Regions from separate parts of the Bradyrhizobium sp. WYCCWR 12699 genome, predicted to be linked through region 2. Evidence: riboswitches for the same ligand, from Rfam matches in the RefSeq annotation. Region 2 holds a riboswitch; each other region holds the start of a gene.

Region 1 (4,019 bases), 290 kb from region 2:
GTGTCTGCGCCTGGGGTCACCGACGAGACGGTCTATCGGCGCGGCGGCCCGCATGCGCTGCTGACCAACGCGGCGCTATTCTCCTTCGACCGGGAGGCGGGGCGCTTTCGCCTCGAGAGCACGCATCCCGGCTATGGTTGGCGCGACATTCGCGGCACGACGGGCTTTGCCTACGACAACGAGCAATGCGAGGTCACGACGCCGTCGCCGGACGACGCGACGCTGGCCTTGATCCGGGGACGGATCCGCGAGGAGCTGCGCGAATGCTATCCGCAGTTCGCGGGCAACATGCCGGGTCCGGGGTAGGGGATCGCGTCTGCACTCTGCGGTCGGGTTAGGGCGCGTACTCTTGAACATCCGTCGATATCTGCCTCGCGTCGATACTGCCGTCCTCATGCAATTGCGGCAGATGTCGCGAAGGGCCACACCTGATTTGGACCGAGAGGGAAACGCCGCCCCCGGGTGGTTGCCAATTCGCCCGATGGCCAGTTGACAGTCCTTTGCAAATAAAACTAGGTTGCCGGCGACGGTTCTCTTTCGGGAGATCAATAGGGAATACGGTGCGGGTGTCCCCAACGCCGTGGCTGCCCCCGCAACTGTAAGCGGCGAGCCTTCGTCAAAAGCCACTGGGCCTGCGGGCCTGGGAAGGCGGCGACAGGCAACGACCCGCGAGCCAGGAGACCTGCCGTCAGTCGTGGTCACACGCGAGCACATTGGGCGGGGTGTCCTGATGAGTGTTGAGCTGCCTTCCTCTTGAGGCAGCGGCCAAGCTGCGTTCGCGGTGACGTGCCACGTTATCGCGAGACTATTGATGACCTCCCGTAAGATCTTCGCGCCACGCTGCGCGTTGCTCCGTTCAGTTGCATTTTCCTGCCTCGTGGTGTCGAGCAATGGCTGGGCACAATCCGCAAGACCAGCGCAGACGCTCGATCCTGTCGTAGTGGAGCCGTCGGCGAAGCCACCGAATGCCCGGAGCGCCCGACGCAGCGATTCCACGCGCCTCGCGCGCCCACACCAGCAGCGAAACGCAGCTACCGCCGAAACGCGGGCTCCGACGACCAACCCAGCGGGTCCCGTATTCGCCGCACCGACGCTCAACCTCACCGGCGCTAGCACGGCCGGCAGCCGACTAAGCTTGACGCGACTGCAGACGCCGGCCAGCGTGGAGGTGATCTCGGCCGAGACCATTTCTGAACGCGGCCAGCAGAACATCCTCGACGCGGTGACGCAGAACGCCACCGGCTTCACTGCAAGCCCGGCACCAGGCAACGGCGGCGTCTCGTTCAACACCCGCGGCTTCACGGGCCTTGGGTCTGTCATGACGCTCTATGATGGCACCCAGCTTTATATCGGCGCCGGCACCGTGACCTTTCCGTTCGACACATGGTCGACCGAGCGCATCGAGGTGCTGCGCGGCCCTGCTTCGGTGATGTACGGCGCGGGTGCGGTCGGCGGTGCCATCAACGTCGTCTCGAAACTGCCATCGTGGGTCCCTCGCAACCAGGCCGAGATGTCGCTGGACAGCAACATGACGCGGCGAATTGCCGTGGATAGCGGAGGTCCAGTAAGCAGGGACGTCGCCTATCGCATCACCGCCACCGGCAACATGTCGGACGGCTGGGTTGATCGTGACAGGACTTCGAATGTCGCGCTCCATGCCGTGGTCCAGATCAGGCAGAACGAAGACGTCACCTGGACACTGTCCACGGACTATGGCGACCGCAATCCCTCACGCTACTTCGGCACGCCGCTGATCAACGGCATGCTCAATGAATCTCTTCGGTTCAAGAATTACAACGTCAGCGACAGCCACATCCGATACCACGATAGCTGGAGCCAGGCGAAGACGGAATGGCAGGTCGCTGATGGCATCTCGATCCAGAACACGCTCTACTACCTGAACTCCAAGAGGCACTGGAAGGACGTCGAAAGCTACGCTTACAATCCCGGCACCGGCCTGATCAATCGAAGCAGCTATATCGAGATTTTTCACGACCAGCAGCAGGTCGGCAATCGCATGGATGCGAAGTTTCGTGGGCATGTCTTCGGCATGGCCAACGAGTTCCTGGCAGGCTTTGACGTCAACAGCATCAACTTTACCCATACCAACAACTCGCCCTATGGCGGCTCGTCGTCCGTCAACCCGTACAGCTTCGTTCCTGGCGTGTTCAACAGTCCGAACGCCACGGTCCCCAGTTTCGGCAGCGTAACCAACCAATACGCGCTGTTCGCCGAGAACCGGCTGTCGGTCACCGAGCAATTGTCCCTGATTGCCGGCATCCGCCACGATGAGCCGACGGTCACGCGCACCGACTATGTCACGCCCGCCAACAGCTTCGAAAAGTCGTTCTCCTCGACGACCTGGCGCGCCGGCGCGGTCTATACGCCCGTCAAGGACCTCGCTTTCTATGGCCAATATTCCACCGCGGTCGATCCGGTCGGGGGGATCATCTCGCTGTCGTCCGCCAACAAGAATTTCGATCTGGCCACCGGCAGACAGATCGAGATCGGCGTCAAGCAATCGTTCTGGGGCGGCCGGGGTGAATGGACACTGGCCGGCTACGAAATCGTGAAGAACAACCTGCTGGCACGCGATCCCAACGTTCCTTCGCTCACCGTCCAGGTCGGCCAGCAATCATCGCGTGGGATCGAAGCATCAGTCGGGTTCCTGCTCGACTATGGCTGGCGAATAGATGCAAACACAGCCTTCCTGCGCGCGAAGTACGACGACTTCGTGCAATCGGTTGGTGGCGCAGCCGTGAACTATGCCGGCAACGTGCCGGTCAACGTACCGCAGACCGTCTCCAACATCTGGGCGACCTGGGCCTTTGCACCCAACTGGTCGGCCAATGCAGGCGTGCAGATCGTCGGCAAGACCTACGCGGACAATGCCAACACGATGACGCGCCCGGCCTACAACATCGTCAATGCCGGCGTGCAGTGGAAGCCCGATCTCAACACCACCGTGTCGTTCCGCGTCTACAATCTCTTCGATGAGATTTACACGACGTCCGGCGGCACCACGCAGTGGCTGCTCGGAATGCCTCGCACGGCCCAACTCGCCGTCAACGTGAAGTTCTGAGCGTGTCACGCATCCTGAAACGTACGCTCCGGCGGTGGCTGTATATCGGCCACCGCTGGCTCGGCATCGTCACCTGCCTGTTCTTCGCCATGTGGTTCATGTCAGGCGTGGTGATGATGTATGTCGCGTTTCCCGGTCTTGCCGACAAGGAAAGGCTGGCAGCGCTTCCCGACATTCAATGGGAAAAGGTGAAGCTATCGCCGGACGATGCGATGAGGGTCGCAGGCGCGACGCGCTACCCGCGCGATCTCCGGCTCGCCATGCTGGCCGACGAGCCGGTGTATCGGATGATTGGCTGGGACGGTCAGCGGCAGGCGATCTCCGCGGCCGATGGCCGCGTCGTGACCGGGGTCTCCGAACGGGAGGCTCTTGCGGTCGCGCAACATCATCCCGCGAGCAAATCGCCGCAACTGGAAGACATCGTCGATCGCGACCAATGGAGCGTCACCGCCCGTTACGATCCGTTGCGACCGCTCTACCTCATCGGGCTCGGCGATAACGCCGGCACCAAGCTCTATGTTTCCTCGCGCTCCGGCGAGATCGTGCTCGATACCAACCACACCGAGCGCGTCTGGAACTGGCTCGGCTCCATTCCGCATTGGATCTATCCGACCGTTTTGCGCAAGGATGGGCCGTTGTGGCGGCTGGTGGTGCTCTGGATCTCCGGCATCTGCCTCATCGTCGGCGTCACCGGCATCTGGATCGGCATCCTGCGCGTGCGGCTGAAGCGGCGGTACGCGAGCGGCGGGATCTCCCCGTACCGCAGCTGGATGGCTTGGCACCACGTCACTGGACTGATCGCGGGCGCCTTCGTGCTGACCTGGATGTTCTCCGGTTGGCTGTCACTCAATCCCGGCGAATTTTTTGCAGGCCGTAACACCACGCGGGAGACGCTGCAACGCTACGCCGGCCATGATGCGCCGACCATTGCGACCAA
Region 2 (4,019 bases):
CGGTTGTCGCGCGCTGCACGACGATGCCTGGGCCGAGGCCACGACCGCGCGGCTTGCGCGCGACTGCGTTCGTCTCGACGAGATGGCGCGGGCGCAGGGATGGCGGCTCGTCGGCGGCGCGTCGCTGTTTCGTCTCTACGAGACGCCGGACGCACGTGCTGCGCAGGAGAAGCTGGCACATCGCCATATCTGGTCGCGCGTGTTCACGCACAATCCGACATGGCTGAGGCTCGGCCTTCCCGGCAGCGAAAGCGAATGGTCGCGGCTCGGAGAGGCGCTAGCGTGCTAGCGCGAGCAGGTCTTCGACGTCGAGATGCTTTTCGATGTGATCGGCCAGCGCCTCGAGCGCGCTCTCGACCCGGGCCGTATACGGCTCGTTACCGGCGGGAATGTCGAGCTTTGCCAGGTACGCCTTGCGGAAATCATCCGAGGTGAACAGGCCGTGCAGATAGCTGCCCTGCACGCGGCCGTCGCGCGAGACCGCGCCTTCGCGCTCGTCGTTCAGCTTCGCGAAAGGACGTGCGCAATCGGGGCCGTCGGTGTGGCCGATGTGGATTTCGTACGCTTCGATCGGCTGCTGCGTGGCGGCATGCACGGCCGCGACACGCGTCAGCGTCTTCTGCGGACTCATCACCGTCTCCACATCCAGCAGCCCGAGCCCCGGCGTGTCGCCCGCGGGCCCTTCGATGCCGTCGGGATCGGCGACGCTGCGCCCGAGCATCTGGTAGCCGCCGCAGAGGCCGAGCACGTGGCCGCCCCGGCGATGATGCGCGAGCAGGTCGATGTCCCAGCCCTGCGCGCGCAGGAAGTCGAGATCGCCGCGGGTGGACTTCGAGCCGGGGATGATGACGAGCCTGACGTCGCCGGGGATTGCTTCGCCGGGGCGCACCATCACGAGATCGACTGAAGGCTCGAGCTTGAGCGGATCGAGGTCGTCGAAATTGGCGATCCGCGACAGCGCGAGGCACGCGATCTTGCACTGGCCCGGCTTGCGCGCGTCGCTGAGCCCCAGCGCATCCTCGGCCGGCAGCTCGCCGGCGCAGGCAAACCAGGGCAGCACGCCGAAACCGCGCCAGGCGGTTTTTTCTTCGATCAGCCTGTAGCCGTCGTCGAACAGCGTGGGATCGCCGCGGAACTTGTTGATGACAAAACCTTGGATCATCGCGGCATCGTCAGGATCGATCACCGTCTTGATGCCGACGAGCTGCGCGATGACGCCGCCGCGATCGATGTCGCCGATCAGCACGACGGGCACGTCGGCCTTGCGCGCAAAGCCCATATTGGCGATGTCGGCCTTGCGCAGATTCACTTCGGCCGGGCTGCCGGCGCCTTCGACCAGCACCAGATCGGCGCGCGCCTTCAGCCGCTCGAAGCTCTCCAGCACCGCGCCCATCAGCGAGGGTTTCATGGCCGCATAGTCGCGCGCGCGCGCCGTCGCGATGCGCTTGCCATGCACGATGACCTGCGCGCCGACATCGGTCTCGGGCTTGAGCAGCACCGGGTTCATGTCGGTGTGCGGCTCGACGCCGGCCGCGAGCGCCTGCAGCGCCTGCGCGCGGCCGATCTCGCCGCCATCGACGGTGACGGCCGCGTTGTTCGACATGTTCTGCGGCTTGAAGGGGAGCACACGCAAGCCCCGCCGCGTGAAGGCGCGCGCGAGACCGGCGACGATGAGCGACTTGCCCACGTCCGAGCCGGCCCCCTGAATCATCAGCGCCCGTGCCATCGACTTCAGAACTCGACGCCGGCCTGCGCCTTGATGCCGGAGCGGAAGGGGTGCTTGACCAGCGTCATCTCGGTGACGAGATCGGCGATCTCGATCAGCTCGTCCTTGGCGTTGCGCCCGGTGAGCACGACGTGAGTCATCGGCGGCTTCGAGGTCGTCAGGAACTCCACCACCTCGGCGATGTCGAGATAGTCGTAGCGCAGCGCGATGTTGATCTCGTCGAGCACGATCATGCGCAGGCTCTCGTCAAGGATCAGCTCCTTGGCCTTCTCCCAGCCGGCGCGCGCGGCGGCGATGTCGCGGGCGCGGTCCTGCGTCTCCCAGGTGAAGCCTTCGCCCATCGCGTGGAACTGGCAGAGCTCGCCGAAATGGCCGGTGAGCAGGCGCCGCTCGCCGGTGTCCCAGGCGCCCTTGATGAACTGCACGACGGCGCAGGGGAAGCCGTGCGCGACGCAGCGCACGATCATGCCGAAAGCCGAGGAGGACTTGCCCTTGCCGGCGCCGGTGTGGACGATGATGAGGCCCTTTTCGCCGCTCTTGGTCGCCATGATCTTGTCGCGGGCGGCCTTCTTCTTCGCCATTTTCTGGGCGTGCCTGACGTCGGTATCCTCGGTTGTTTGGGTATCCGGTTCAGGCGTCATGGGTCCCGGTCCTTCGGCTTGACAAGAGGCGGCCACCGGCAAATGGTGGCCCGGCGTTGGTTCCTGTCCTATGACAGGCGAAGAGGGAATGCGATAGGGTCCGAATCGGCAAGATTAGGGTCCAAAATGCAGCCGCCCCCGCGACCGTGACCGGAGAGATGCCCGAAGCCACTGATTCCCACGGGAATCGGGAAGGCGGGGATCGAAGGGCAAAACCCTGCTCCGCAAGCCGGGAGACCTGCCAGCGCGACGAGTTTTGGACCGGCGGACGGGGTGTTCCGCGACGGGGAAACGGGCCTTCTGAAGAATGGTCCGTGTGCCTCATCGCCTCCCGCTGATATCTGGAAGAGGCGATGACCGTCACACTTCATGTCTGCATCACCTGCCGTGCCGGCGAGACGCTCGGCGAAGGCGAGACGACGCCCGGCAAGCGCCTGCATGGTGCGATCCTCGAGGCCGGCGTGCCCGACGGCGTCAATGTGGTTCCCGTCGAATGCCTCTCTGCATGCAGCCAGGGCTGCTCGGTCGCGCTCAGCGCGCCCGGCCGCTGGTCCTATGTCTATGGCCGCTTGTCCGAGACGAATGCGCAGGACGTGGTCGCAGGCGCAGCGGCCTATGCGGCCGCGCCCGATGGCCTCGTGCCCTGGCGCAGCCGTCCCGAAATCTTCCGCAAGCAGTCGCTTGCCCGCATTCCCCCTGTTGCCGTCGTGCCGGAGGCCGCCGAATGAGCTCGCTCGCAAAAGTCCCTGTGACGGTGGTCACCGGTTTCCTCGGCTCCGGCAAGACGACGCTGATCCAGCATCTGCTCGCAAACCCCAATGGCAAGAAGCTCGCCGTGCTCGTCAACGAATTCGGCAGCGAGGGCGTCGACGGCGAGATCCTGAAGTCCTGCGCCGACGCCAATTGCCCCGAAGAGAACATCGTCGAACTCGCCAATGGCTGCATCTGCTGCACCGTCGCCGATGATTTCATTCCGACCATGGAGCAGCTCTTGGCGCGCCCGGTGCGGCCCGATCACATCCTGATCGAGACCTCGGGCCTGGCGTTGCCGAAGCCACTCTTGAAGGCGTTCGACTGGCCCGAGATCCGCTCGCGCATCACGGTCGACGGCGTGATCGCGCTGGCCGATGCCGAGGCCGTCGCGGCCGGCCGCTTCGCGCCCGATCCTGATGCGGTCGAAGCGCAGCGCGCGGCGGACGAAAATCTCGACCACGAGACGCCGCTGTCGGAAGTGTTCGAGGACCAGATCGCCTGCGCCGACATCGTGCTGCTGACCAAGGCCGACCTTGCGGGCGCCGCCGGGATCGAAGCAGCCAAGGCTGTGATCACCGCCGAGATGCCGCGCCGCGTGCCGATGCTGCCCGTCACTGACGGCGCGATCGACGCGCGCGTGATCCTCGGCCTCGGCGCTGCCGCCGAGAACGATCTCGCCGCACGTCCCTCGCATCACGACGGCGAGGAGGAGCACGAGCATGACGATTTCGCCTCCGTCGTGATCGATCTCCCTGAGGTCGCCGACATCGACGCGCTGGTCGCCTCGGTGCAGAAGCTGGCGCGCGAGCAGAACGTGCTGCGCGCCAAGGGCTATATCGCGGTCGCCGGCAAGCCGATGCGCCTATTGCTGCAGGCCGTGGGCGAGCGCGTGCGCCACC
Region 3 (4,019 bases), on a different contig from region 2:
TATGAGAACCACCGCAAGGAGACCGGGCGTACCGAGGTCGACAATCCCACCGTGTTCGGCCGCTTCGCCAACAGCCAGACCGGGCATCTCACCGACATCATCCGCCCGAAGGTCTCGACCCAGCTCGACTTCGAGGGCGAGCTCGCCGTCGTGATCGGCAAGGCCGGCCGCTACATCCCCCGCGCCGAGGCGTTCGGCCATGTGGCCGGCTATGCCTGCTACAACGAGGGCAGCGTCCGCGACTACCAGCGCCATACCCATCAGTTCACGCCGGGCAAGAACTTTCCCGCCACCGGCGCCTTCGGCCCGTTCCTGGTGACGCCCGACGAGGTCGGAGAGGTCGGGCCGCTGCGGCTGCAGACCCGGCTCAACGGCGAGGTGGTGCAGGACACCACCATCGATCAGATGATCTTCGATATCCCGCGCCAGATCGAATATTGCTCGCAGTTTACCCGGCTCGAGCCCGGCGACGTCATCGCCACCGGCACGCCGGGCGGCGTCGGCTCGCGGCGCACCCCGCCGCTCTGGATGAAGGCGGGCGATGTCGTCGAGGTCGAGATCGACAAGGTCGGCCTGCTGCGCAATGCCGTCGCCGACGAGGCCTGACGGAACCGACGGTGCTGGGGCACCGGAACGATTCACATGGGTTAGCCATTGAAGACGAGGGCAGGACGCGGAGTCCGATGGAATGGGTATGCTCGATCCCGGCCGATTTCTGGTGTCGTGCTCGCATTGCGACGCCTGGCCGATGGCGGCCAATGTGAAGCGGTCGAGCTGGTCGGCGTCGCCGCATGAGGTTCGCTTTGTCTGCACGCGCTGCCGCCGCGAGGAGACTGCGATCGTCTCGGCCTCCGGCGAATTGACCCCGATCAAGCGCGTCGATGTTCCGCCTCGCGATGTCGCTGCCGCCTGGGCCCAGGCCCAGCGTTTGCGAGGGCGGACTTGAGCCGCAGTTGCTACACCGACTGGCCGATTGACTCTCCGGCGGAACGGCACGTAGATGATCGTGACGGTTCTCCTCATGGAGATCAAAAGGGAATGTGGTGCGGGACGTCCCAACGCCGGGATTTGTCTCAACGCCACGGCTGCCCCCGCAACTGTAAGCGGTGAATCTTTCGTCCTGTGCCACTGGGAATCTCGGTCCTGGGAAGGCGACGCAAGGTAACGACCCGCGAGCCAGGAGACCTGCCGTCAGCCGTGGTCACACGCGAGGATGTCGGTCGGGGAGTACAGACATTGGCTTCACCGGAGCAGCCCATCGCTCTGCCGTGAAACCTCGTTCGCTGTGACGTGCCACCGACGTCATACCGAGGTTACAACATTGTCCCGTCTCGCTTCTGCTGCCCGGCGCCTCAGCGTAGGCCTGTTCGCATCCGTCTCGCTCCATTCGCTCGGTCTCTCCGCCGCCTTCGCCCAGCATGCTGTCGCCGAGCAGTTGCCGCCGGTCGAGGTGAGCAAGCCCGACGATCAGAACCGCACGCGGGCCAGGGCGATCGGTGAGGGCGAGACGACGAGGCCGCGGCGAGCCGCGAATGTCGCGCCGGCAGGCAATGGCACCGGCTCATCCGGCCCGGGCTCCGAGGCTGTCGCGGGTGACGGCGGCATCGTCGGAGCCGCCACGACCGTCATCACGGCCGCGGATATCGCGCATGCGCCGTCGCAGACGCTTGCCGAGATCATCGCCACGCAGACTCCGGGAGCCCAGATCACGACGTTCTATGGCGGCCAGATCGGCGCCAAGACCAGCGTGGACCTGCGTGGCTTCGGCGCCTTTGCCACCGCCAACACGCTGGTGCTGGTCAACGGCCGGCGGCTCAATGATGTCGACATGGCGCAGGTGGACCTCTCCACCATCCCGCTCAATTCCATCGAGCGTATCGAGATCACGCGCGGCAACTCCGGCGCGGTGCTCTACGGCGACAACGCGGTCGGCGGCGTGATCAACATCGTCACCAAGACCGGAAGCGGCGGACCGCCCGTGACCGCGCGCATCGAGGCCGGCTTCGGCTCGTTCAACACCAGGCTCGGCAATGTCTCGACCTCGCTCAATTCCGGGCCGTGGTCGACCTCGTTCTACGGCAATGCCGTCAGCACCGACGGCTATCGCGACAACAATCGCTATTCCCAGCAGAATGGCGTCGGCAATCTCAATTACACGACGCCGGGCCTGACGGCATTTCTCACGGTCACCGGCGACAATCAGGAGCTGCGCCTGCCGGGCGGCCGCACCGTCGATCCCTCCATCGGCCTCGACGAGCTCAAGACCAGCCGCCGAGGCACCAGCACGCCGTTCAACTACGCCAACCAGCAGGGCATTAGCGCGACAGCCGGCTTCACCAAGACCCTGGTCAACGGCGTCGATCTCATCGTCGACGGCGGTGTGCGCGACAAGAAGCAGCAGAGCGCGTTCTTCTCCAGCCCGGCGCCGGTTCCTGCCTTCTTCACCTCGACTTATGTCGATTCCAACCTGACGACGTGGTCGATCACGCCGCGGCTCAGCGTGAAGAGCCTGCTGCTCGGCATGCCGTCGCAGCTCCTGACTGGCATCGACTACTACGATGCGAGCTTCCGGCAGGACCGCGGCGCCGGGCAGGGGCTCGCCGCCTGGCACAATTACGACCTCAGGCAGCAGACGGTCGCCGGTTATTTCCAGCACACATTGGGAGTCGCGCCCACGACCGACATCTCCTACGGGGCGCGGGTGCAGAACGTCAGGCTTGCGGCACGCGACAATTTCGACGCGGCGGCGCCGTTCAACGCCGACATCGGCGCGTCGCCGCTGACCAGCGAGGAGACCCAATATGCGCTGCATCTGGGAGCCGAGCATCGCCTCAATGACGTGGTCTCGCTGTTCGGCCGCGCCGCGCGCGCCTTCCGCACGCCTGACGTCGACGAGCGGCTGTCCTCGGGGCCGTCCTTCGATCCCCTGACCTTCGTGGCCATCCCGCAAACGTTCCAGCTCAAGACCCAGACCTCGCAGGACATCGAGGGCGGCCTGCGCATCAAGGGCGGCGGACTTCAGCTGCAGAGCAGCCTCTATCTGATGGACCTCACCAACGAGGTCCATTTCAACCCGGTCCTGTTCTACAACACCAATCTCGATCCGACCCGCCGCTACGGCTCGGAGACCAGCCTGTCCTATCGCGTCAACGACGCCCTGCTGCTGCGCTCCGGCATGGCCTATACCCGCGCGGTCTTCCGCGAAGGCGTCTGGGCCGGCAACGACGTGCCGCTGGTGTCGCGCTATACGGCAAGCGCCGGCGTCACCTGGAACATCTGGCAGAACTATCTGGTGCTCGATGCCACCGCGCGGTTCTGGAGCGAGCGGCGCATGGACAACGACCAGGCGGGCACGCAGAAGCCGATTCCGGCCAACGGCACGATCGATCTCAAGCTCAGCGGCCAGGTTGAGCGCTACTTTTGGTCGCTCAGCGTCAACAACGTGCTGAACGCGCTCTACTACGACTACGCCATCGCCAGCACTTTCACCGACGGCCGCTTCAGCGCCTATCCGCTGCCCGGCCGCTCCTATCTGCTCAAGGCCGGCGCGACGTTCTGATCAAGGCTTACACCTCGCTACGGCTGTCGCTCACCCTCAGATGAACTGGTATTCCTCAACAAGGAGATCATCCATGGCCTTCAGCATCCTGCCGTCTCACGGCGACGGCTTCCGCCTTCACCCGGTCGCGCCGCGCCTTGCGCCGATGTTCTGCTTTGCGCTGCTGACGGCATCATGCGCGCTCGCAAGCTTCGCTTTCGCCTGCGTCACGCCGTTTGCGGCCTTCGCCGTCGTTGCGGCGGCGATGCTGCCGCTGCGCCAGGCGCTGCTCGTCGTCACCGGCGCCTGGCTGGTGAACCAGACCATCGGCTTCGGCGCGCTGCACTATCCCGTTGACGCCGGCACCATCGTATGGGGCTTTGTCATCGGCGCGGCTGCGCTGCTGGCGACGGCGGCCTCGTCGATGGTGCTCGGCCTGCTACCCCGGGGGCGCACGCCGCTGGTGCTCGCGATCATGCTC

Evidence for each region. A riboswitch is a leader RNA that binds a small molecule or an ion and turns the genes downstream of it on or off. The one in region 2 is predicted to bind cobalamin.
Region 1: another riboswitch for cobalamin. It lies ahead of RPS27_RS32570 (TonB-dependent receptor); the one in region 2 lies ahead of RPS27_RS33900 (DUF1636 domain-containing protein).
Region 3: another riboswitch for cobalamin. It lies ahead of RPS27_RS07955 (TonB-dependent receptor); the one in region 2 lies ahead of RPS27_RS33900 (DUF1636 domain-containing protein).

Annotation. Positions count from the first base shown of each region.
Region 1 covers NZ_JAVTJN010000039.1:356,828-360,846, reverse strand. Annotated here, with positions in the region: gene RPS27_RS32575 (CoA-transferase) at 1-306, shown strand, start outside; cobalamin riboswitch at 511-705, shown strand; gene RPS27_RS32570 (TonB-dependent receptor) at 1,136-3,082, shown strand; gene RPS27_RS32565 (PepSY domain-containing protein) at 3,085-4,019, shown strand, end outside.
Region 2 covers NZ_JAVTJN010000039.1:645,580-649,598, reverse strand. Annotated here, with positions in the region: gene cobD (threonine-phosphate decarboxylase CobD) at 1-289, shown strand, start outside; gene RPS27_RS33910 (cobyric acid synthase) at 278-1,726, opposite strand; gene cobO (cob(I)yrinic acid a,c-diamide adenosyltransferase) at 1,732-2,367, opposite strand; cobalamin riboswitch at 2,408-2,628, shown strand; gene RPS27_RS33900 (DUF1636 domain-containing protein) at 2,721-3,095, shown strand; gene cobW (cobalamin biosynthesis protein CobW) at 3,092-4,019, shown strand, end outside.
Region 3 covers NZ_JAVTJN010000007.1:85,948-89,966, forward strand. Annotated here, with positions in the region: gene RPS27_RS07945 (fumarylacetoacetate hydrolase family protein) at 1-606, shown strand, start outside; gene RPS27_RS07950 (hypothetical protein) at 689-946, shown strand; cobalamin riboswitch at 994-1,208, shown strand; gene RPS27_RS07955 (TonB-dependent receptor) at 1,322-3,559, shown strand; gene RPS27_RS07960 (hypothetical protein) at 3,633-4,019, shown strand, end outside.